Regions from separate parts of the Exiguobacterium sp. ZWU0009 genome, predicted to be linked through region 2. Evidence: riboswitches for the same ligand, from Rfam matches in the RefSeq annotation. Region 2 holds a riboswitch; each other region holds the start of a gene.

Evidence for each region. Region 2 has a riboswitch for thiamine pyrophosphate ahead of tenA (thiaminase II). Riboswitches for the same ligand answer to the same signal wherever they lie in the genome.
Region 1: linked by a shared signal. The riboswitch ahead of thiT (energy-coupled thiamine transporter ThiT) and the one ahead of tenA (thiaminase II) in region 2 are both predicted to bind thiamine pyrophosphate.
Region 3: linked by a shared signal. The riboswitch ahead of thiD (bifunctional hydroxymethylpyrimidine kinase/phosphomethylpyrimidine kinase) and the one ahead of tenA (thiaminase II) in region 2 are both predicted to bind thiamine pyrophosphate.

The regions. Positions count from the first base shown of each region.
Region 1 covers NZ_CP018057.1:2,072,954-2,080,573, forward strand. Annotated here, with positions in the region: gene L985_RS10965 (Asp23/Gls24 family envelope stress response protein) at 1-58, opposite strand, end outside; gene rpmB (50S ribosomal protein L28) at 342-530, shown strand; gene L985_RS10975 (amino acid permease) at 671-2,074, shown strand; gene L985_RS10980 (thiamine diphosphokinase) at 2,129-2,731, opposite strand; gene thiT (energy-coupled thiamine transporter ThiT) at 2,733-3,293, opposite strand; TPP riboswitch at 3,355-3,464, opposite strand; gene rpe (ribulose-phosphate 3-epimerase) at 3,487-4,143, opposite strand; gene rsgA (ribosome small subunit-dependent GTPase A) at 4,146-5,051, opposite strand; gene pknB (Stk1 family PASTA domain-containing Ser/Thr kinase) at 5,077-7,011, opposite strand; gene L985_RS11005 (Stp1/IreP family PP2C-type Ser/Thr phosphatase) at 7,014-7,620, opposite strand, start outside.
Region 2 covers NZ_CP018057.1:1,003,489-1,011,108, forward strand. Annotated here, with positions in the region: gene abc-f (ribosomal protection-like ABC-F family protein) at 1-306, opposite strand, end outside; gene L985_RS05120 (DUF1002 domain-containing protein) at 582-1,463, opposite strand; TPP riboswitch at 1,657-1,763, shown strand; gene tenA (thiaminase II) at 1,838-2,533, shown strand; gene L985_RS16855 (hypothetical protein) at 2,585-2,881, shown strand; gene L985_RS05130 (glycoside hydrolase family 3 protein) at 2,911-4,827, opposite strand; gene L985_RS05135 (sporulation protein) at 5,006-5,779, opposite strand; gene L985_RS05140 (class I SAM-dependent methyltransferase) at 5,890-7,074, shown strand; gene L985_RS05145 (BrxA/BrxB family bacilliredoxin) at 7,105-7,530, shown strand.
Region 3 covers NZ_CP018057.1:593,963-601,582, reverse strand. Annotated here, with positions in the region: gene L985_RS03100 (ArsR/SmtB family transcription factor) at 1-368, opposite strand, end outside; gene L985_RS03095 (hypothetical protein) at 424-867, opposite strand; gene thiE (thiamine phosphate synthase) at 879-1,517, opposite strand; gene thiM (hydroxyethylthiazole kinase) at 1,507-2,274, opposite strand; gene thiD (bifunctional hydroxymethylpyrimidine kinase/phosphomethylpyrimidine kinase) at 2,255-3,058, opposite strand; TPP riboswitch at 3,174-3,284, opposite strand; gene L985_RS03075 (murein hydrolase activator EnvC family protein) at 3,348-4,625, opposite strand; gene L985_RS03070 (murein hydrolase activator EnvC family protein) at 4,829-6,274, opposite strand; gene mce (methylmalonyl-CoA epimerase) at 6,538-6,948, shown strand; gene L985_RS03060 (type 1 glutamine amidotransferase domain-containing protein) at 6,997-7,509, opposite strand; gene L985_RS17005 (hypothetical protein) at 7,536-7,620, opposite strand, start outside.

The DNA.
Region 1 (7,620 bases), 1.1 Mb from region 2:
CAACGACATCATTATCTACATCAATCTTTCCATAGGTCGTTTTCATCTCGATCGCCACCTGAGTAGCCCCCTTTGAATATTGTATTCTTCTCATAATTCTACTATAAGGACCTACTATTGAAAAGTCGCCGTACTGACTATACAATGAATAAGTGAAAAATAGTAGCGGTCAAATGAACTTTTACCATCATCCTCATCCATTATTTTAAATTTCGAGGTTGTCTGTCAAGTTTTTTTCTTGTCAGCTACTTTTTTTATGTTGCAACCGCCCTGACACCATGCTAAGATAGCAAAGTGTCTATTAGGACGAACGCAAAACAACATAAAAGGAGGCGGAACGCATGGCACGTAAATGCTACGTTACTGGGAAATCGCCAAAGTCGGGTAACAACCGTTCACACGCATTGAACAAAACAAAACGTACTTGGGGAGTCAACGTACAAAAAGTACGTATCCTCGTCGACGGTAAGCCGAAAAAGGTTTGGGTTTCAGCTCGAGCTCTTAAATCAGGTAAAGTCGAACGCGTATAAGGCGCAACCACCGGATGGGAATCTTCCCTTCCGGTTTTTTTATACCCTCATTTATTTTTCTCATAAACTAATTGTCGCTTTTATTGAAAACGCTTACAATAGGAACGTACTTTATTTTGTCAGAATTGGGGGAAGTCATCATGCAACTCAAACGAGAGATGACGAGTCGACACCTGTTCATGATCTCACTCGGGGGAATCATCGGGACAGGCTTATTTTTAGGGTCAGGATTAACTATTTCACAAGCAGGACCTCTCGGGGCGGTCCTCAGTTACATCGTGGGTGGGACCATCATGTATCTGACGATGTTATGTCTAGGGGAATTAGCGGTCTATATGCCGGTCTCGGGGTCCTTCCAGACCTATACGACCCGCTTCATTGGACCAGGAATTGGCTTTGCCGTCGGTTGGATTTATTGGCTCGGCTGGGCCGTGACGGTCGCACTCGAAATCACGGCAGCTGGCAGTTTGATGGACCGCTGGTTTCCGAATGTACCCGTCGTCGTCTGGTGTACCGTCTTTACGGTCTTACTGTTCGGTCTGAATGCCGTCTCAGCCAAAGCATTCGGTGAAGCCGAATTCTGGTTCTCGAGTTTGAAGGTCCTCGCGATCCTTTTCTTCATCATTCTAGGTGGCGCTGCTTGGTTCGGCTGGTTACCGATGGAAGCAGATCGTCCAACCTCGTTATTCGCGAACTTTACGGCAAGCGGTTGGTTTCCAAACGGGATTCTTGGCGTCTTGACGACGATGATTGCTGTCAACTTCGCCTTCCAAGGAACGGAATTGATCGGTGTTGCGGCTGGGGAGTCCGACACGCCAGAAAAATCGATTCCAAAAGCCATCCGCAATACAGTCTGGCGGACGTTCATCTTCTTCGTCTTATCGATTACGATCGTTGGTGCATTAATTCCGTATGAAACAGCTGGCGGAGTCAGCAGTCCGTTCATCATGGTCTTTGATGCGATCGGTATTCCGTACGCTGCTGATTTGATGAACATCGTCGTCTTGACGGCACTATTGTCCGTCGGAAACTCCGGATTATATGCGGCGACTCGGATGTTATGGGCAATGGCGCAAGAAGGGATGATTTCAAAGAAATTATCTTACGTCAATGCACATGGTGTGCCGATGCGGGCGTTGCTCTTTACGATGATGTTCGCGATGTTATCGCTTCTGACCGCATTTTTCGCAGAAGATACCGTCTTCATTTGGCTCTTGTCCTTAGCCGGACTCGGGGCTCAAGTCGGCTGGATTTCAATCTCTGCTTCTCAGCTTGCATTTCGTCGTCAGTTCGTCCGAAACGGACACGATGTATCCGAACTGAAATTCAAGACACCACTCTATCCGGTGTTACCACTGATTTCGTTGACACTTAACGTCGTCGTCCTCGTCAGTCTTGCGTTTCAAGCGGATCAACGAATCGCTCTATACATCGGTGTTCCTTTCTTCCTTGTCATGTGGGGAAGTTATCATCTCTTCGTCAAAGGAAAACATCTATCCGCTCAAAGCGACATCCGTGTCGCCCCTTCTCAACTCGAAGAATAATTTCATCTAAAAAGAGGCCGCGGAGTCATCCACGGCCTCTTTCCTATGATTGTGCTATTCCTTAAGCGTCCGCATCATCAATAGTTCTCCTTGATGGAGCTCTACCTTCGCTTCTGACGCACACCATTCATTACTGACGGTCAAGGAATCTCCGACCGGTACTGGATGTGCATCAAGTGGATATTTGACTCCGGATAAGCTTAAAGTCGACGGTACGAGTGGAATGAACGAAAGATAATGATAGCTCCCTGCTTCGACTGCATACGTTCCCTCAGCCAAGTATCGTACCTCTTCTCGTTTCGTCACGAGTCGTGCCTCTGGGTATCGCTTCAACAAATAGACATTTTGGACGGTCATGTCGAGCCGCCCACCTGTCGCCCCGATAATGAAGGTATCCTCAAACTGTTTCTTCTCTGAGACTGTACGAAGTGCCAGTTCGAGATCCGTTTCATCTTTCTCGGCCGGATGAACGATTGCCCCTTCTGGTACATAACCAAGCGAATCAAAATCACCAATCGTCAGGTCGCATGTCAGCCCAAACGATTCAATCGTCTGAACACCACCGTCGACACCGACGATAAAGTCACCTGGCTGACAAAACGTCCGTAAATCCGGCGCTTCTTCTCGCGGACCGGCACAGACGAGAATCGCCCGCATCTCAGACGCCTCGTGCCGAATAACGGAGTAAGCGTGGCGCAGTCGTAAATAGAATTCCTGCTACGATTCCACATAAGATGTACGAAGGAACCATATACGTTGCGTTATAGACAAAAGAGTACTCCACGACTGGACCTTTTGCATACTCGGCAAAAAAGACGATTCCACTGATGACATGACAGATATAACGGAGTCCTGCGCCTAATAACGTCGCAAGGAGAACGAACGCCATCAAGCTTTTCTTTTGTCCATTGCGCGCGGCTAGTCTGACTTGACGCGCGAACAGACCACTTAATCCGACGACACCATACGCAATCGTATAGTCAAGTATCGGTTGAACGATCGTCAAAACTTGTGGAGCGAACATCAATTGAATCGTACCGACAAGCGCTCCCGTGACGACCCCTCCGACGACACCGTGGCGAAATGCCATGACGAAGATCGGTAGCATCGCTAAGCTGATTGAGCCTCCTTGTGGCATTTTGAATGGAATCAGTAAATCAAAGACGACTCCGAGACTGGCGAAGATGGCAATTTCCATCATCATTTGTAACCGTTTCATGCTGTTTTTCCTCCTTCATTGTACGAGAGGACGCAAAAAGGCAGTACGACGAACGCCGTACTGCCTGCGTGCGCCACATCCCTACGTCCGTTTGAACGGAACAGGTTCGAAGGGTTAAAGTCTAAAAGACTCCTCTCAGCCGCTTTTCAAGCGACACCCCTTGCGGTCATCATATTTCGTTTTCTCGTTCTTATTATACGGCAGCCTCTTGACGAATGCTAGTGATCGCTTCCGCATAATCTGGTGCATTGTAGATTGCTGATCCTGCGACGAGAACGTTCGCACCGTTATCGATGCAAAGCTTTGCCGTTTCCGGATTGACGCCACCGTCAATCTCGATTTCAAATGTCAGACCACGATCTGCTTTCATTTGCGCGAGTGCTGCGAGTTTCGGCATGACACGCTCGATAAAGGCTTGTCCACCGAAGCCCGGATTGACCGTCATCAATAAAACCATATCGACATCCTCAAGGACGTGTTCAATCGTTGATAATGGCGTATGGGGATTCAAGACGACCCCTGCCTTTGCGCCCGCTGCTTTGATTTGTTGCAAGACACGATGGACATGATTCGTCGCTTCGACGTGGAACGTCACGATGTCCGCCCCTGCTTTGACGAAATCCTCGACGAAACGTTCTGGCTGGTCGATCATCAAATGGACATCGAGAATCATATCCGTCTTTTGACGTAAGCTGCTAAGCACAGGTAATCCAAATGAGATGTTCGGTACGAACTGACCGTCCATGACATCAAAATGGATATAGTCCGCGCCTGCTGCTTCGACTGCTTTAACATCGCGTTCGAGATTCGCAAAATCTGCTGATAAAATAGATGGTGCAATTTTAATCATCTTTAATACCTCCGGGCTCGATTCTTGATTTCGTCTATAAACATACCATAGTTCTCATAACGAGAGGACATGATTTCTTGGGCTTCGACGGCTTCCTTGACGGCACAACCGGGTTCATTCAAATGCAAGCAACCTCGGTATTTGCAATCATCTTGTACAGCCACGAATTCAGGGAAACTCCACCGTACATCCTCGATTTCCATATCATACGGAAAATCGAGGTTCGAGAAACCTGGCGTATCGGCAATCAATCCTTCGGCAAGCGGCATCAATGTGACGTGGCGAGTCGTATGACGTCCGCGTCCGAGTGATTTCGAGATGGCACTTGTTTCTAAATCAAGAGAGGGCTCCAGTGCATTGAGCAATGAACTTTTCCCGACACCGGATTGTCCGGCGAGAACGCTTGTTTTTCCAGCAAGTAACGGACGGACTTGCTCAATACCTGCCAACGTCTCACTTGATGTCTCGATGACCGTATACCCAATCTTCCGGTAAGCGGCAATCGCCTCTCGGACAGCCGGTCCTTTGACATCGTCCAGCAAATCCATCTTCGTCAATAGGATGACGGGTTGAATTTCCTTCGCTTCGATCAAAACGAGAAATCGGTCGAGCAAGTGCGCTGAAAAATCAGGTTCTGCCGCCGAGACGACGAGCAATGCCTGGTCGATATTCGCGACTGGAGGGCGTACTAAAAAGTTGTCCCGCTCCTTCACTTCGAGAATATATCCTGTCTCACTTTCGATATGAAGAACGACCTCGTCTCCGACGACTGGACTGATGCCGCGTTTTCGGAAATTCCCTCTTGCCCGTGAACGGACCTCTCCTTCTGGTGTCATGACATCATAAAAGCCACCCTGCAGACGTATGATCGTTCCTTCTCGATTCTCTTCGATGCGTTGTTCCGTCATCCTATGCACTCCTTTTTCATCACATTCATTGTGCGTCTTTTGCTTGATTGTACGTGATGGTTTTTGAACGATACACCGTATCGTCTTTATAGATCGTAATTTTTCCTTCTTCTCCTGGATCAATCGTCACCGGCACGTCGAATGTCTCATCTTGATCAATCGATTCCTCGATGACGGTCCGCTTCCCTTTCGCGTCTTCCGTCTCAATCCGTATGACTTGTTTCGGTGGTTCCTCGTCCTCGTTCTCGCTGACCGCATCATAGACGACCTTTTCAGGGAACGTTGCCGTCACCGTTTTTTCTTCCTCACCTTTTGAGATGAAGACGGTCACAGAGTCGTTTGGTTCGACTTGTGCCCCTGCTTGTGGGAATTGACGGATGACTTGATCGAGCTTGACATCACTCGAGAATTCTTGTTCAAACGTACCGTCGAGACCCATTTCATCGAGATACGCTTTCGCTTCATCACTCGATAAGTTCGTCAAGTCTTTCAATTCAAAGGATGACGTTCCTTCCGAGACAGTGATCGTAATCGTCTGTTCTTTTGCAATCACTTCCGTTCCAGCAGAGATCGATTGCCGGATAACATTACCTCGCGCAATTTCATCCGACTTTTCACGTTCGACCTCGACTTTTGCGAATCCAGCCTCTTTTAATGTTGCAATCGCCTCTTTTTCAGCGTCATCTGTCACATCTGGTACTTCGACCGGAGCACTACCTGTAGAGACGACCAAGTTGACCGTCGAACCCTTTTTGACTTGTGCATTTTCACGCGGTGTCTGACTAATGACATCGCCTTCATCGACTGTATCGCTATTTCGTTCTGTCGTCTCGACGACGAATCCAAGTTTCTCAAGCTTCGTTTCCGCATCGTCTCCATCTGTCTTGACGACAGATGGTACGGTGACCGTTGGATCCGGCCACATCGCAAACGTCGTAGCCGCTCCACCGAGTAAAACGAGCAATAAGAGAACGATCCACCAGCGTTTTTTCTTTTTCTTTTCCGGTGTTTTCGGTTGAACAGTCGTGACGGCGGGTGATTCTGGTTCCGCTTTTGATTCTTCTGGCACTTGGACGGGTGACAAGACCATCGTCTTTTCCATCTCATCCTCTTCTGCACCTCGAATGCCTTCACTTGCCCGTTCGTCAGACAACGCCGTCACCATATCTGCCTTAAAGGCTGCGACGGACTGTTGGCGGTCATGCGGTGCTTTCGCGAGCGCCTGCATGATACAGTTCTCAAGCGCTTGTGGCACTTTCGGATTCAAGACGGATGGGCGACACGGTGTATCTTGCAGATGCTTCAGCGCAATCGCGACCGGTGAATCCCCTTCGAACGGCACTTGTCCTGTAACAAGTTCGTATAAGACAGCACCAAGTGAATAGATATCCGACTTCTCATCCGCAAATTTACCTTTTGCTTGTTCCGGTGAAAAGTAATGCACGGACCCAAGAACGGACATCGTATGCGTCAGCGTCGCATTCGACATCGCCACAGCAATTCCGAAATCCGTTACTTTGACGGTACCATCTTCTCGAATCAACATGTTTTGCGGTTTAATATCGCGATGGATAATCCGGTGTGCATGGGCGTGATCGATTGCATCACAAATTTGAGCGATGATATCAACTGCCTGCGGCACAGGTAATGCTTGATTTTCACAAAATGTTTTTAATGTCATACCATCGATATACTCCATGACGATGTAATAGATGGCATCTTCTTCGCCTACATCATAGACGGCAACGATGTTTGGATGATTCAAGCTGGTAGCAGCATGTGCTTCACGTTCGAATCGACGAATGAATTGTTCGTCATGCGAAAATTCAGTTCGTAAAATCTTAATGGCAACATGACGCTTTAAAATCTCATCATAGGCTTGATAGACATTCGCCATCCCGCCACTTCCAACTAGCCGTTCTATGCGGTAGCGGTCATTTAATCGATCTCCGTATCGCATATTCAGACCCTCTTTCTTTCTTTGAACCGGATGGCGGCAATCGTAATATTATCCGCGCCTCCTCGAGCGTTCGCTTCTTTCACCAATCGTCCGACAATCTCATTAAGCGGCTCATCCTGTAAGATGATCTGTTCGATGACATCATCTGGTACTTCATCGGTCAATCCGTCACTACAAACGAGGACGAGGTCATAGTCTGGAGCATCTCTGACTTGAATGTCGACTTCGACCGTTTCGTTCGAGCCGACCGACCGTGTGATGACATTCTTACGTGGATGATTTTCGACTTCCTCATCCGAAAGCTCCCCCATTTGTCGTAACATGTTGACGTAAGAATGATCGTCCGTCAATTGTTTTAACGCCGTACCTTCAAGGGCATAGACTCTACTATCTCCAACATGACCGATGACGAGCAAATCCTCGACCCAGCAGACACAGGCAATGGTCGTTCCGACGATCGCAAGTTGCTCTTCTTTTGAAAACTGAAGAATCCGGGCATTCGCCTCGGCTACACGTTGTTCTATCCATTCAGACAATTCCATCGGACGATTTGGCATGAGTGAAAAGGATGCTTCAAATACCTCGCGAACGATCGCACTTGCGATATCG
Region 2 (7,620 bases):
CTGTTGCATTCGAGAACGAATCGCGAGAATGTCTGCAAACGCTGTCCAAAGGACGTCGAGTCCGGTCATCGTCTCACTATAAACAGGAAGTTGTTCCAAGTAGCCGATCGTCAAACCGCTTTTTTGATAGATGACACCACCGTCCGGTTGCTCGAGGCGAGCAAGCAAGCGGAGTAATGTCGTTTTGCCACTCCCGTTTCGTCCAATCAGACCGACGCGGTCGTGTTCGTTTAAGAAGAGGGAAACGTCCGCTAAGATCGTCTCGCCTCCGAATTGTTTAGTCAGGTGTTGAATGTCGCAAATCATCATCAATTGTTCCTTTCGCGCGCATCAAAAAAGGAGAGCGCAAATAGCACTCTCCCTAACGTGTGAAAGATGCGCTTTGCTGTATTTTTCATTCATGAAGTTCTAAAAAAGGACAGACGGGTGCCTTAGAACGCCATTCCATGAAAAATCGCGCGCAACAGATACAATTGTTCCATTAACCAGTGTTTGCACGCGGCAAAGTCCATCTTTTCACACCACCTTTCGTTTCAGATACATCTAGTCTACTACTATTTTTTCAGTTACGGAAGTCTGAATTATTTGAACACGCCAGCGATCGAACTGAAGAAGTCACTTAACCCATCGAATAGTTTAGCGAAGAATCCTTTCGTCTCTTCTGATGTTGCGAACGCGTGGATGTCTTGCCCCGCATTTTTCAATCCACTCTCGATTTGTCCCCAGTTGATGTTCGCTTGCTCCATTTGATTGAACAGATTCGTCAGCCGGTCCATTTGTGTGTCAGACAACTGGATATTGTTGTTTTGAATGACTTGGACGATCAAATTTTCGATCTCGACTTTGGTTTCTGGTTTTTGATTGGCGATCTCAGCCTTGATCTCATTCATCAAGTCAGCGACCTTATCCGTTCCGACGGTTTTCCCGACGTCTGATGTGACCGATAATTCTTGCTGTGCTAGATCCTTGCGTTCGTCACTTAACTTAATTCCGGTCTCGGCAGAAGTTTGATCGTACGCCTTCATGATTCCTGTCAGTGCCGATGTCCCGGTGACCTTGTAAGGGGAAGTAATCGTAATATCGGCATCTTTGATCCCAGCCGTGACGAGAGCGTTGAGATACATATCCTTCGTCACCCACGTGATGTTCTCCGTTGAGACGGAGAGTCCATCTCCTTTTTCCGTCAGTTCGATTTTAGCCGACGAATACATGTTGCCGCCTTTTTGCGACTGTGGGATGTTTTTCCCGAGATATTTTTCCTCGTCAGCAGAAGTTGCGATGATCGGTGTGATCCCTTCCGGTGCATTGAGACGTGAAAGCACCCATGCTTTATCTTTTGCGCCGAGCGACTCCCCGAGTGTGACGATCGTCTGATCGACGACTTGTTCGGCGGATGCGGCTGTTGGGAGTAATAAAGCAGAAGCGATAACGGCTGATGCCATGATTTTTGTTGGTGTATGCATAATGAAATCCTCCAATTGTAAGTAACAGAATGAATTATAGTATCAGGTACTAAATTTAGTGTACGGTAACGATGTCTGTTCGGAATCGGTCTGCAGATGGAGACGGTATCCGTCTTCTGACACTCCATAGTATAGCGAAAAAAGGACAACTTGACTTCCGTTTTCAGCATGCTATAGTGGATGGGAATCGAATAATGACCACTAGGGGAGTCAGTAGGCTGACTGAGACGAACGAAGACGTTCGGACCCTTTGAACCTGATTAAGTTCGTACTTACGGAGGGAAGTGGCGTCAAGTCTTGTTCTTCTTGCGCCATGCCCGTGTGTTTCGGGGTGGTGTTTTTTTCGTTTCATACCAAACGAGGAGGATGAGATCATGACATTCACACAAGAAATCAAACAAGCGGCGCAAGCGTATTGGGATAGTAGTTTTACGCACCCATTCGTTCAAGGAATCGGAGAGGGGACGTTACCGCTCTCGAAATTTCGGCATTACGTCATGCAAGATGCCTACTACTTAAAACACTTTGCGAAGATACAGGCGAGAGCAGCGTCAAAAGCGGACGAATTTGCAACGATCGCAACACTTGCCGAGCATGCGACTTCGACTTACGAGGCAGAGTTGAGCTTACATCAATCATTTTTTGAGCCGCTCGGTATTACGGAAGCAGACCTTGAAGCATTCGAACCGGCACCGACAGCATATGCGTACGTCTCGCACATGCATCATGCGAGTGAAGGAACGCTTGGTGAGACGATTGCTGCCATTTTGCCATGTTACTGGTTGTATTACGAAGTCGGGCAACAATTACTGACGTATACTCCGGAAGAAAAAATCTATCAGCAATGGATCGACACGTATAGCTCGGAATGGTTTGAAAAGGTCGTCCTTGAACAGATTGCACGGCTTGATGCGCTGGCGGAGCAAGCGAGTCCGACGGAACGCGAGCGGATGAAACGTCATTTCGTGACGAGTTGTTACTATGAGTTACTTTTCTGGCACATGGGATGGACGGAAGAGACGTTCACGTCGGTTTACGAAACGATTCCAGCACGGACGGTATCTTCTTGAATCGCTAAATGGTAGAATTAGGAATACCATCTAGTGAAAGTAGGGATTGGAATGGAAATCATAGTGATCGCACTTTTGATCAGTGCGGCATATGCTGTACAACGAATGCTTGGTAAAATCAAAGTAAGATTTATTGGATATATCATTCCGATACTAATCGTGTTGTCGGGTATATCCGCTTCGACGCGTAACTTTAAGGTAGCGTATAGCATGGGAAGCTATATTTCTGCTGTTCTTGTCATCGTCGTCTATGCACTACTGACTTATTGGTTATACCGCGTCTACCAGCGTGCGAAAGAAGAAGCTGAATATCCGTATCAATCATTAAAAGACCGAGGCATCCTTTAAGGAGCTTCGGTCTTTTTTGTATCGTGTCATCATTTCTTCCAGTTTTTAAAGCCGTCACCGAATTTAAGATGCAGTTGATCGGTAAAGATACCGTTCTGAAAGACCGGTACATCAACGGGTAAAGTGCCTTGCGGTTTGAACGTTCCGAAGATCGCTCGGATACCTGCCGGAAGGTTCGGTCCCGCTGATTTTAGATTGCCTGCTTCAGAGTCTGGACCGTTCGGATCCCCTTTAAAACCATAGACGAGGACGTGTGCCGGTGCATCCGGTTGAACGGCGACATCATATGGATTACGGAGACTGAGTAGGACGGATGGTGTGTCTGTTTGTTTCGCATAGCGGAAGATCGAAGCCGGAATCGCTTGTTCTAGTGCGGTAGGCAGTAGTTTAGCACTCGTATTGACGTTTGAGCCGACAATGATATAGTCCGCTACATCGAGTTGCGCTCGAAGGGTTGGATTTTGTTCAAGTGGTAGCGTAGCAGCCGAGTAATTCGCTGTCGTCACATGCCAGTTCCGATTCTTCGGTAGGGAAGTAATCGTCTTTTTCATACTGTCCGTTTGATCCGCCGCAGGGGCAATCACAAGGACGTTAGCATTCTTTTTTGGTTTGAATGGTAACGTCCGCTGATCATTTTTCACGAGTGTGACGGCGGCTTCCGTCATCGCACGTTCTTTTGCTTTATGCTCTGGACTACCGACGATTTGGTTCGCCTGCGCGATTTTTTCAGCTAGGGATGTCGTGTCAGTCGTACCGTTCCAAATTCCGCGTTCTGCCTTTAGCGTCAGAATCCGTTCAACCGACTGATCGATCCGTTCCTCTGAAAGGCGACCGTCTTTGACCGCCGCAATCACGTCCTTGAAAATCTGGTCGAGCTTTTCGACATCTTGCTCGGAACGAAGAATCGTCGGCATGAGCGCGATGTCGACACCGGCGTCAAACGTCTTTAAGACGGCTTCTGATTCCGTGAAGTTATCGACGATCGCCTGCATGTTCAGTGCGTCCGTGATGACGATGCCATCGTAACCGAGTTTTTCGCGTAGCACACCCGTGATGACGTCATCCGACAACGTAGCAGGTAAAGGGAAGGTACCGTTTTTCGATGTGACGACTTCAGGTTCGATTTGTGGCATTCCGATATGTCCCGTCATGATCATATCGATGTCTTCAGCGATAGCTCGTTTGAATGGAACGAGCTCGACTTGTTCTAGCTCCTGCAGGGAGCGGTCAACGACCGGTAAGCCATAATGGGAATCAGTTGCCGTATCGCCGTGACCCGGGAAGTGCTTGGCGGTCGCCGCAACGCCTTCATCCTGAATTCCCTTCATCAAAGCGGAACCGAGTGTACCGACGAGCTCCGGATCACTCGAGAACGAGCGGACACCGATAACGGGATTTCCAGGGTTGCTGTTGACATCGAGATCCGGACCGAAGTTGACATTGATGCCGAGCGCACGCAGTTCGGAACCGATGATGTGACCGGCATCACTCGCATATGTACTGCTGCGGGTCGCTCCCAACGCCATGTTGCCAGGTAAGTTCGTCCCTGTTCCGAGCCGAGTGACGATGCCCCCTTCTTGGTCGATCGTGACGAAGAGCGGAATATCGTTACTGTCGTCTTGTTTGACGACTTCTTGCAGATCATGAACGAGTTTTGTCGTCTGTTCGGTTTCGCTGACGTTCTCAGCAAACAAGATGACGCCACCTAAATCATAGCGGTCGATGATGTTCGCGACTTCTGGGGCAAGCGACGTATGATTGCTACCATTCCACTGCCGGAAGTCGGGCATGATCATTTGTCCGATTTTTTGTTCGAGTGTCATCGTGTCGATTTTTTGACTGATCCGATCGGCTGAAGACCCTGCCTCTGCCATGACAGGCAAACTACTTGAGACAAGTACTGCTGCGAGTCCTGCTGTTAACGTGAACTGTCCGATTTTTTTCATGATGTACATCCTCCTTTAATCAAACCGTGACTGGAATTCTTTTCAATACGGACAGTATAGCAAGGGGATTATTTTAAAACAATATTTTATATGTAAACGATTTCAAATTGAAATAAAATTCAATAAAAAAGTGATTCCCCTGAAGAGGAATCACTTTCAAGTAAATTCGATCGATTGATTAGCTATAGCGTTCCACGATGTTTGTCAGCTGACGTTCGACGAACGGTTGATCTTGCAATTCACTATTGGACAGACGCAATTTGATCATCGACTCATCCGCACCAGCCATTTCACTGAATAATGATCCGAGACTGTGCGCACGACGGTCGACTTGGACGATTAAATCAATCCCAGATCCGTCTTGAAGCATGATGATTTCGATCTCATCCAGTTTATGAGCGTAGTGTGTATTGCGAGCTGAATACTCAAGCTCCTGAGCAATCGGTAAATCTTTCCGGAATCGTCCAGGTAATTTTTCCGTGTCGGCTTTTTTCAATCGGAAGCCAAGTGACTCCATGGCATCTAAGACTGTTGCTTGGTAACGGTTTGCTTCGACGATGACGGCGTCACGGTCCGATGGATCGACGGCTTGAGCGATGTCGAGACCCGTCTCAATCCACGATTTCGATTGGCTGACCGAGAGTGGCGTATTCAGTGGCACGCGTAGTGTAAAGGGAATTTTTCGCTCGACACCCGCTTCGATCGTGAACTTTGCTTCATTTAAAGCAAACCGGTCGAGCGTGAAGGTCGTAAATGTCGTGCTATCATTGACTTCTTGTTTGTACTGCGTGTTGAATTCAAGATAAATCCGGTCAATTTCTTGATCGACGTTTCCGCCCTTGATATGGACGACACCGTGGATTTGACCGCCTGGTTCACAGCGATCATCCGTCAACCGTGTGTCGACCGTTGCGGCACCGATTCCGATTTGTGAGAGAATTTTTTTGAACATGATGAATTCCTCCTTTTGATTATGTGCGAATGATGAAGCGTGTAAACTTGTCGAACAGGTACGAATTTGCTACAGTTTCGAAAGAACATCAGAAAAGGACGGGACGACTAGTGGAACTACATGAATTAAAAGCGAGCCTTGCCTCGCAAATCACGCAAGGAACACTGATCCATGCAACGATAAGTAATCCGCGTCAAAAATCAAATGATCTCCGACGAATCAAGGTAAAACCGATTCTATTAAGAGATACGGTGATGATGCAGGTTGAGTTTCAATTTGAACGCGTTATGAAGCATGAAAATATTTTAATGGACGATTTCGTCGGGCGACTCGATGACTGGTTCACGGAATTCCGCCAATTCTTATTCCGTTTTGAAGAAGAAGAATGGCAGTTCCAGCTCTCGAAAAAGATGAAAGTCGCGCTCAAGACATCCAAAAAGGAACCGATGAAAGCTCTCTTGTCGCATGACCGAAAAAAAACCTATCTATTAGAAGACGGTGTGCCGGTTCCGTTTCTGATTCGCCTCGGCGTCATGACGGAAGCGGGACAAATCAAAAAGCAAAAGTACGATAAGTTTAAACAAATCAATCGCTTCCTTGAATTCGTCGAGGATAGCATTGATGCCTTGCCAAAAGGAAAAAAACTTCGGATCCTAGACTTCGGTTGCGGAAAATCGTATTTGACGTTCGCTCTCTATCATTATCTAAAAGTCGTCAAAGGATTTGACCTCGAAGTGACAGGTCTTGATTTAAAGAAAGAAGTCATCGAAGAATGTACACAAATTGCGCGTGATCTGGATTATACCGATCTAACATTCCGCGTCGGGGACGTTCATGATTACACAGGGGAGACGGAAGTCGACCTGATGGTGACACTCCATGCTTGTGATGTCGCAACCGATGTCGCACTCGCGCGAGCTGTTGACTGGAATGCATCAGTCATCCTGAGCGTACCGTGTTGTCAAAAGGAATTGAACCGTCAACTCGACTGTTCGCCACTCGATGTCATGCTCCAGCACGGACTGATTAAAGAAAAATTTGCATCACTTGCGACAGATTCGATTCGTGCCGAGTTATTGACACTCGTCGGTTATGAAGCGCAACTCCTCGAATTCATCGACCTCGAGCACACACCGAAGAACATCTTGATTCGCGCCTATAAACAAAATAAACGACCAACAGAAGAAAAAATCGACCGCTACATCTCGTTCCGTGATTTGTTGCATGCCCGTCCATTTTTAGAAAGTGAATTAAGCGGCAGACTTGGACAGATTTCACCGAAACTCGTACAATAAGATGGAGAACGAATCAAAGGAGGCAATACGATGGATTTCCAAATGTATTTTGAAGATGTTGTCCAAACAGCCCGCAAAGAAGCGCAAGCTGCTGGATTTGAAGAATTAACGACGCCAGAAAGCGTGGATGAAGCAATGAAACGCGAAGGGTTAACACTTGTCCTTGTCAATTCTGTTTGTGGATGTGCTGGCGGGATCGCCCGTCCTGCTGCAGCGTATGTCAATCGGAAAGAGGGCATCAAGCCCGATCATTTCGTTACGGTATTCGCTGGACAAGATCGCGAAGCGACAGACCGTGCACGTGAATACTTCGAAGGTTATCCACCTTCATCTCCATCATTTGCATTAATGCAAGACGGAAACATCCTCTCGATGGTTGAGCGGTTCGACATCGAATCGTTCACGGCAGAAGAGGTCGTCGAGAAACTTGAATCATTGATTGAAATCTACGCATAAACAAAGAAGACTCCTGATAAAGGGGTCTTTTTTTGCGCATTCATGAGATTAAAATAATAAATTTGAAATTTGAAAGCGTTTGCAAAACTG
Region 3 (7,620 bases), 410 kb from region 2:
TATTCAGGCATTGCTTTTCCCTCTTGTACATGTTCCATCACCATATGCACAAGCGATGATACATGATGATCATCTAAGGAATAATAGACGACTTTTCCTTCTTTTCGGAACTTGACGAGTCCTTGTTTCAACAAAGACCGAAGATGATGCGACGCTGTCGCGATCGAACAGTCGACAGAGGCTGAGACATCACAAACGCATAGTTCTTCTTCGATCGTCAACGCATAAACGATTCGCAGTCGTGTCGCATCCGAAAGAATCTTAAATAGCTTTCCGATTTCAAGCGTCGGAATCGTATCCACGATTCGTCCGATTTCAGACGCACGCTGTTCGTCAATCGCAATCGTTTCACAACGGGGAATGTCCATGTCTGTCACCTCGTTTCTACCTATATTGCACCACGAGAAACGGGACATTGCAAGTTCAGCGCATTCGTCTGCGAATGAGCCAAAACACGAACCATCCTCCTACGTAATCTCCGATATCCCAGACAATTCGATTTTGGTCGACAGCGCGTACGCCGATATCAATGATTTTCGTGCTTTCTAATCGGTTCGTATAACGTTGACGAAGTCGCGTCGGAATCGGTAGACGAAGAAGTGCCCGGTAATAAATATCTAAATGAGTATGACCCCAAATTTCCGTCGCAATCGAGCTCGTTTTAATATACAACGGACGTTTGTAGCGTCTTTCATACTTTTCTTTCAATAAAAGGGCCATTTCATAGGAAACACGATTAGGACGCGGAAATAAGACTTTTCCTAGATGGTAGATCCCCTGATTATCGACTCGAATGATTTGTGGTTCTAACCGATATCGAATCCAATAGCCGCGAAAACGGATCGTCTGCCATTTCAATACAATCACCTCTGAACGGATTATACCCTGTTCTGAAGTGATTGATGCCATTCTCGCACAGCATCTGTCATTTGCTGCGCAGCGAGTTGTCGATCTTCTTTAGCGAAAATCTCTGAGATGACGGCATACCCTTCCAGCGGGATGGGCAGAGAGGAGACATTCGTTGCTGTGATTCCACCAATACCGATTAGAGGTAATCGTACGGCTTCCCGAATCGCCTGAAGCATCGTGTGCGACATGGAATCAGCGTCCGCTTTGGATAAAGTCGCAAATAGAGAACCCACCCCTAAATAAGAGGCTCCGTCTCGTTCTGCTTCAATCGCTTGTGCAACGGTTGCTACTGATACGCCAATCACAGCATCTGGTAAAAGGCGACGTGCTGCGGTTAAAGGAATGTCTTCTTGTCCGATATGCAAACCAGCTCCGGTGAGTAACGCGATATCAATCCGATCATTGATGATTAAAGGAACATCATAGCGATCCGTGAGTGTTTTCAACCGAACTGCCTGATCAAAGAATTCCTTTCCTTGCGCTGTTTTTTCCCGTAATTGCACGATTGTTGCACCACCTAAAATGGCTTCCTCAACGACCGTATCGATCGCGACTCCAGGATGGTACCGACGATCCGTCACTGCATAGATGGAGTAATCAATTGACACGTTCTGTCACCTCCACCAGGTCTTGCTCCGTCATAAGGCTGATGGCATTGAACAACTCTCGTTTAAAATCACCAAGACCTTGCGCGGAGGCTGCTTGTTCCCCTGCTTTTCCCATGACAAATGTCCCGTGGACAGCCGCCTCAAATGCCGTATATCCTGCACCGAGGAAGCTCGCAATCAAGGAGGCCGTCATACAGCCCGTACCCGTGATGTCTCCTAGACGCGGTGTTCCTACATGTAATTCCATTTCGCGCGTTCCATCCGTAATGTAGTCGTTCGGACCTGTCACGACGAGGACAGATTTGTGTTTGCGAGCGAATACGCGAATACTTTCTCGATCCATAATTGCATCTCCCGCAGCATCGACTCCCTTAGTTCGTCCGTCTTCCCCAAGTAACGTCTTGATTTCAGAAGCATTTCCTTTAATGACCGTACACCCGAGATCAATGAGTTCTTTGGAAAAAGCAGTACGTAATGTCGTTGCTCCTGCTCCTACGGGATCAAGAACGATTGGGACATTCAAACGTCCCGCTTCACGGACTGCGAGTCGTTGAGCTGCTTGCATGTCTGCATCGATCGTACCAATGTTTAAGACAAGAGCTTGCGCGAGTCTAACCATCTCTTCTACTTCACGAATGTCTTCTGCCATGACGGGGGATGCTCCAACAGCGAGTGTGACGTTTGCGCAGTCGTTGATCGTAACCGTGTTCGTCAGATGGTGAATGAGTGGTTTGTGTTCAAGAATGGTCGTAAACATGTGTATCCCTCCAAAGTGAATGAAAATGATGTGTCGGTCCAATACCTTGTCCGAGAGCAAATCCATGACGAATTGCCTCCGTGACATAGTTTTTCGCCTGTCGTACACTATCTTGTAAATCTTCTCCAAGCGCCATCCGCGCTGCAATCGCTGCGGATAAGGTACAACCAGTACCATGAGTATGTTGATTGTCTAATCGTTCCGATGTGAAGTGGTGTTCCACTTCCCCATCAAACAACAAATCCGTCGCAGCTCCTGAGAGATGTCCACCTTTTAGCAATACTGCACCTGTCTGTGTAGCCAATTGATGCATCGCCAGTCGCATTTCCTCTAGATTGGTGACCGATCGTCCTGTTAAACGTTCTGCTTCCGGTAAATTCGGTGTGACGAGAGTCGCAAGTGGTAAAAGTTCTGAAATCAATGCTTGTTCAGCTTCCGTCCGCAATAGGGCATGACCGCCTTTAGCGACCATGACGGGATCTAATATAATAGGGACTGTTTGTTTACGGAGATGTGTAGCAATGACACGAATCGTCTGCGCATTCGAGACCATTCCGATTTTGATCGCATCGACACGAATGTCTGAAAAAATCGACGTTAACTGGGCATCTACGATTTCTGGGGATAACTCTTCCACCGCTTGAACTCCCAACGTATTTTGCGCTGTGACGGCTGTCAGTACGCTCATTCCATAAACGCCTAAAGCCGAAAATGTTTTTAAATCTGCTTGAATCCCAGCTCCACCACCGGAGTCGGATCCCGCAATCGTCAGTACATGTTTCATGTTCTTTTCACCTTCCCATCGAGCAATGTAAGGGAGTCGTGACCAACAAAAAAAGCGCCGACCGCTGTAAAAAAGCAGTCGACGCTATACGAAAGCGTTATACACGCATTCCGGTATCCGTTCGGCTCAACTTTCCTACGCTGGTATTATCCAGTTCAGGTAATAGGGTCGAAAACAGATTGGTTTTCCTCTCAGCCGGATTCCTCCAGCTCCCCTAGTTGCTCAAGTATTCGTTTCGCCTTAACTGTAGCATAGAGAAGAAAAAAAAACGAGCCGAAGCCCGTTTTGATTACAGATATGCCAATGGATTGACTGCATTTAGAGGAGAAGAAGCACTGTATTGATAGCCTCCGACATGTAGTTCGAAATGTAAGTGTGGTCCTGTTGAATTTCCTGTACTACCAAGTGTCCCGACTTGCTGACCTTGAGAGACCGTTTGCCCTGCACGAACCGATAATGAACTCATATGTGCGTAGACGGTCGTGTACACTTGTCCATCTAGGAAGTGAGAGATCATGACATGATTGCCGTAAGGTCCACCACCTGATGCTGTGATGACCGTTCCAGCTGCTGCCGCGACGATTGGAGACCCGACCGAACCACTGAAATCAACACCGTTGTGGAACGTGTAACCATTCGCACCGCTTGCTGGTCCGAATCCTTGTGATACTCCACCAGAAGACGGTCGAACGAATTTTCCTCCACTCGAAACAACGGGCGGGGCAACGGAACCAGTTGATTCCGAACTCTTACCTGTTTGTTTTGCTGCTTTAGCATTCGCTTTAGCGGCTTTTTCAGCTGCTGCTTTCTCCGCTGCTGCTTTTTCAGCCGCTGCTTTAGCGGCTGCCTTTGCTGCCGCAATTGCACGTTCTTGCGCTTCGAGAGTCGCTTGAAGTTCTTTTGCGTCTAACAGTTCTGTCGTGAACTTCGTCTTCCCTTTTCGTAATTTCTTCAGCGTAGCACTACGTTCTTTCATTTGAAGCTTTAACGCTTTCTTTTGTTCAATCAATACTTTCTTTTCCTGCATTTGCTCCGCTTTTTTCTCAACGAGCGCTTGTTTTGCTTCTGCTAATTTTTGTTGCGTAGCGATGTAATCCGAAATCATTTTATCGTCTTGCTCAGCGATTTTTTTCCCCGCCATGACACGGCTAAATAAATCACCTAAATCTTTCGATCCGAAAATGACTTCTTCCCATTTAATCGAGTTTCCATCGTTTTCTTGGAAAACACGCAAACGATCACCGAGTAGTTCTTCCTGTTTCTGTAACATTTCTTCGTAACGGACGATGTCTGCCTTTAACTCATCGATTCGAACGTTCAACTGTTCAATTTGTTTATTTTTTTCGGAGACTTGGAAAATCTTTTCATTGATTGCTGCGTCAATTTGATTGATTTGACGTTGCTCTTTTGAGATTTTAGCTTCTTGTTTTTTGATTGCTTTTTCAAGTTTACGTTGTTCAGCGGCATTCTCAGCCTTTTTTTCTTTAATTGTCGCTGCTGCAATCGGTTGCGTTCCTGTTATAAGTAATGCTCCTAAAACAATGGTAGAAATTAGTTTTTTTAGCATATATCGTTTTCCTCACTTATGTTTTTTCATATTTTATTATAGTATTCAAGTTTCTCTCATATCTGAAATAGATTATAGCACCGTAATCGTTTCAAAAAAATTTCATTTACATTTCAAATGAAAACGGTTTTTTGTAATATATGATTTGTTTTTTGAAAATGACAAAAAAAAGAACCGTTGCATACGCAACGATTCTTTTACGATTAAAGCATTGATAATGGATTGACTGAGTTAGCTGGACCAGTTGCACTATAGCTATACCCACCGACATGGATTTCGAAGTGTAGGTGTGGTCCTGTTGAATTTCCTGTACTACCTAGCGCGCCAATTTGTTGACCTTGGCTGACACGTTGACCAGCACGGGCATTGAGTGAACTCATGTGAGCATATACTGTCGTATATGTCTTCCCGTTCAATTGGTGAGCGATCATGACATGATTTCCGTAAGGTCCGCCACCTGATGCTGTAATGACTGTACCTGTTGCAGCTGCCACGATCGGCGTACCGACTGGACCACCAAAGTCAATTCCGTTATGGAACGTATATCCGTTCTCTCCACCTGCAGAACCATACCCTTGTGTAACAGTTCCGGCAGTTGGATGAATGAACAGACCACCTGATGATGGTGCTGGTTTTGGTGCAGCTGGTGCTGACGGCGCTGGAGCAGGCGCAGCTGGTGCTGGTGTAGATGGTTTTGGTGCCGATTGCTTCGTCGAACCAGAAGGTTTTGCCGATTGTGCTGCTTTCTCTTGTGCTGCTTGCTGAGCTGCTGCTTCTTTAGCGGCTTGCTCTTCTGCTGCTTTTTGTGCTGCTGCTTGTGCTGCTTCAGCTTCTGCGCGTGCTTTCGCTTCACGTGCCGCTTGAGCTTGACGTTCTTTTTCAATTCGAGCTTCACGTTCACGCGCTGCTTTTTCAGCAGCAATCGCTTTTTCTTGCGCAATTAGAATTTGCTGGACTTCTTTTGCATCCATCAATTGTGTTTCGAACTTTTCTTTTTTCTTACGAAGTTCTTTTAAGCGTTTGTTCCGCTCTTTTAATTGCGATTCAAGATCTGCTTGTTGACGTTTTAATTCTTGTTTCTCAACGACCAACTGTGCTTTCTTTTCTTTTACTTTTTGTTGCGCATCTGCTAATTGCTTTTGCGTATTTTGATAATCCGTGATCATTTTATCATCTTGTTTTGAAATGGATTTCCCTGCCATGACACGGCTTACGAGGTCACCAACATTTTTAGAGCCAAAGATGACTTCTTCCCATTTAATTGAGTTTCCATCATTCTCTTGCATGACACGAAGACGATCACCAAGTAATTTTTCTTGGCGTTTTAGTTTCGCTTTATATTTCTCGATTTCTTTTCCAAGTTCAACGATTTCACGTTCCGTTGCTTTGATTTGACGATCTTTTGTTTCGACAGCAAAGATTTTTTCGTTCAAAGCTTCGTCTAGTCGATTGACTTCTTGTTGTGTTTTAGAGATTTTTTGACCTTCTTGATTAACAGAAGACTCTAAGTTTTTTTGCTTTTTAGCATTGTCTTGTTGTTGTTGTTCGTTTTTGGCTTTCTGTTCACTTAAATCGTCAGCTGCTGCAAAATGAGGTGCTGATGAAAGAACCAGTGCGGAAACGATGAGCGACGCGAACGTTTTTTTCATGTAGTATTCCCTCGTTTTCTGTAGTGTATGTTTTATGATTTATCGTAGAGTATTTAAGTTAAATTTAAATTCTGTAATAGTTTTTCTTTTTTATAAGAACGTTTTTGATTATAGCATTCATTCCTCTTCCATAATATTTCAGTGATATTTCATTTTAAATAAATCTTTCTTCTTCTATGTAATAGAAACATTTGGAAGGTAACTCATCGTTGCAACTTTGAAGTGTTTTTGGGAAACTGAAGCGAATAGAAGGAGGATATCATATGAAATTAGACCACACTGGAATTGCTGTTCGCGACATGCAGGAAGCCATTTCATTTTATACAAACGTGCTTGGAGGGACCTTAACAAGAGAGTACTCGAATCCCGCACCTGGTGTTGCTTCCAATATCGCGGTCATCGAGTTCGATGATGCACACATCGAGTTGTTGACGCCAACAAGTCCGGATAGTCCGATCGCACGTTTTTTAAAACAACGCGGAAAAGGTGTCCATCACATTGCTTATCGCGTAGAGGATTTGGATCGAGCGATTGAAGAAGCAAAACAACAAGGATTAACATTTTTAGAAGATACGTACCGAACGACGCCATTCGGGCGACGACTGATTTATATGAATCCTCGGCATTCACACGGCGTCATTACAGAACTCTGTGATTATCCGGAGAACCCATAAAAAATCAGCACTGCAACGTTGCAGTGCTGATTTTTTCGTTTCATGGTATTAGCCGAGTTTGGCTACGATTTCCCGATTGAATGCGGGAATATCATCCGGTTGACGGCTTGAGATGAAGTTATCGTCGACGACAACTTCTTCATCTGCAAAGTCCACACCAGCATTCTCTAAATCAATTCGAATCGATTTATAACCTGTCATTTTTCTTCCTTTGACGATTTTTGCGTTAATCATCAATTGTGGTCCATGGCAGATCGAAAAAATCGGTTTTTTCGACATATCGAATTCTTCAACGAATGAGACAAAACGCTCGTCTTCTCGAAGTAAATCCGGTGAAAATCCGCCTGGAATCAGGAGAGCATCATAGTCTGCTGCTGAAGTCTCATCAATCGAGAGATCAACATTTACTTTCGCCTCTTCCTGCTTCCCAACAAGTTCCGCACCTTTTTTGGCACCAATGACAGTAATCTCGTGCCCCGCTTCTTTTAACGCATCAACAGGTCCAGTGAATTCGACATCTTCAAAATGATCGGCGAGTACAACTGCTACTTTTTTAGACATGTAATTCATCCCCCAATTTGTTTGATTTAAATCTGATTTTCTCCACGATCACGAGGAGAGACCGGATCATCTGGCATCTCGTCTTTACCTTTTAGGATTTCCTTTTGTTGC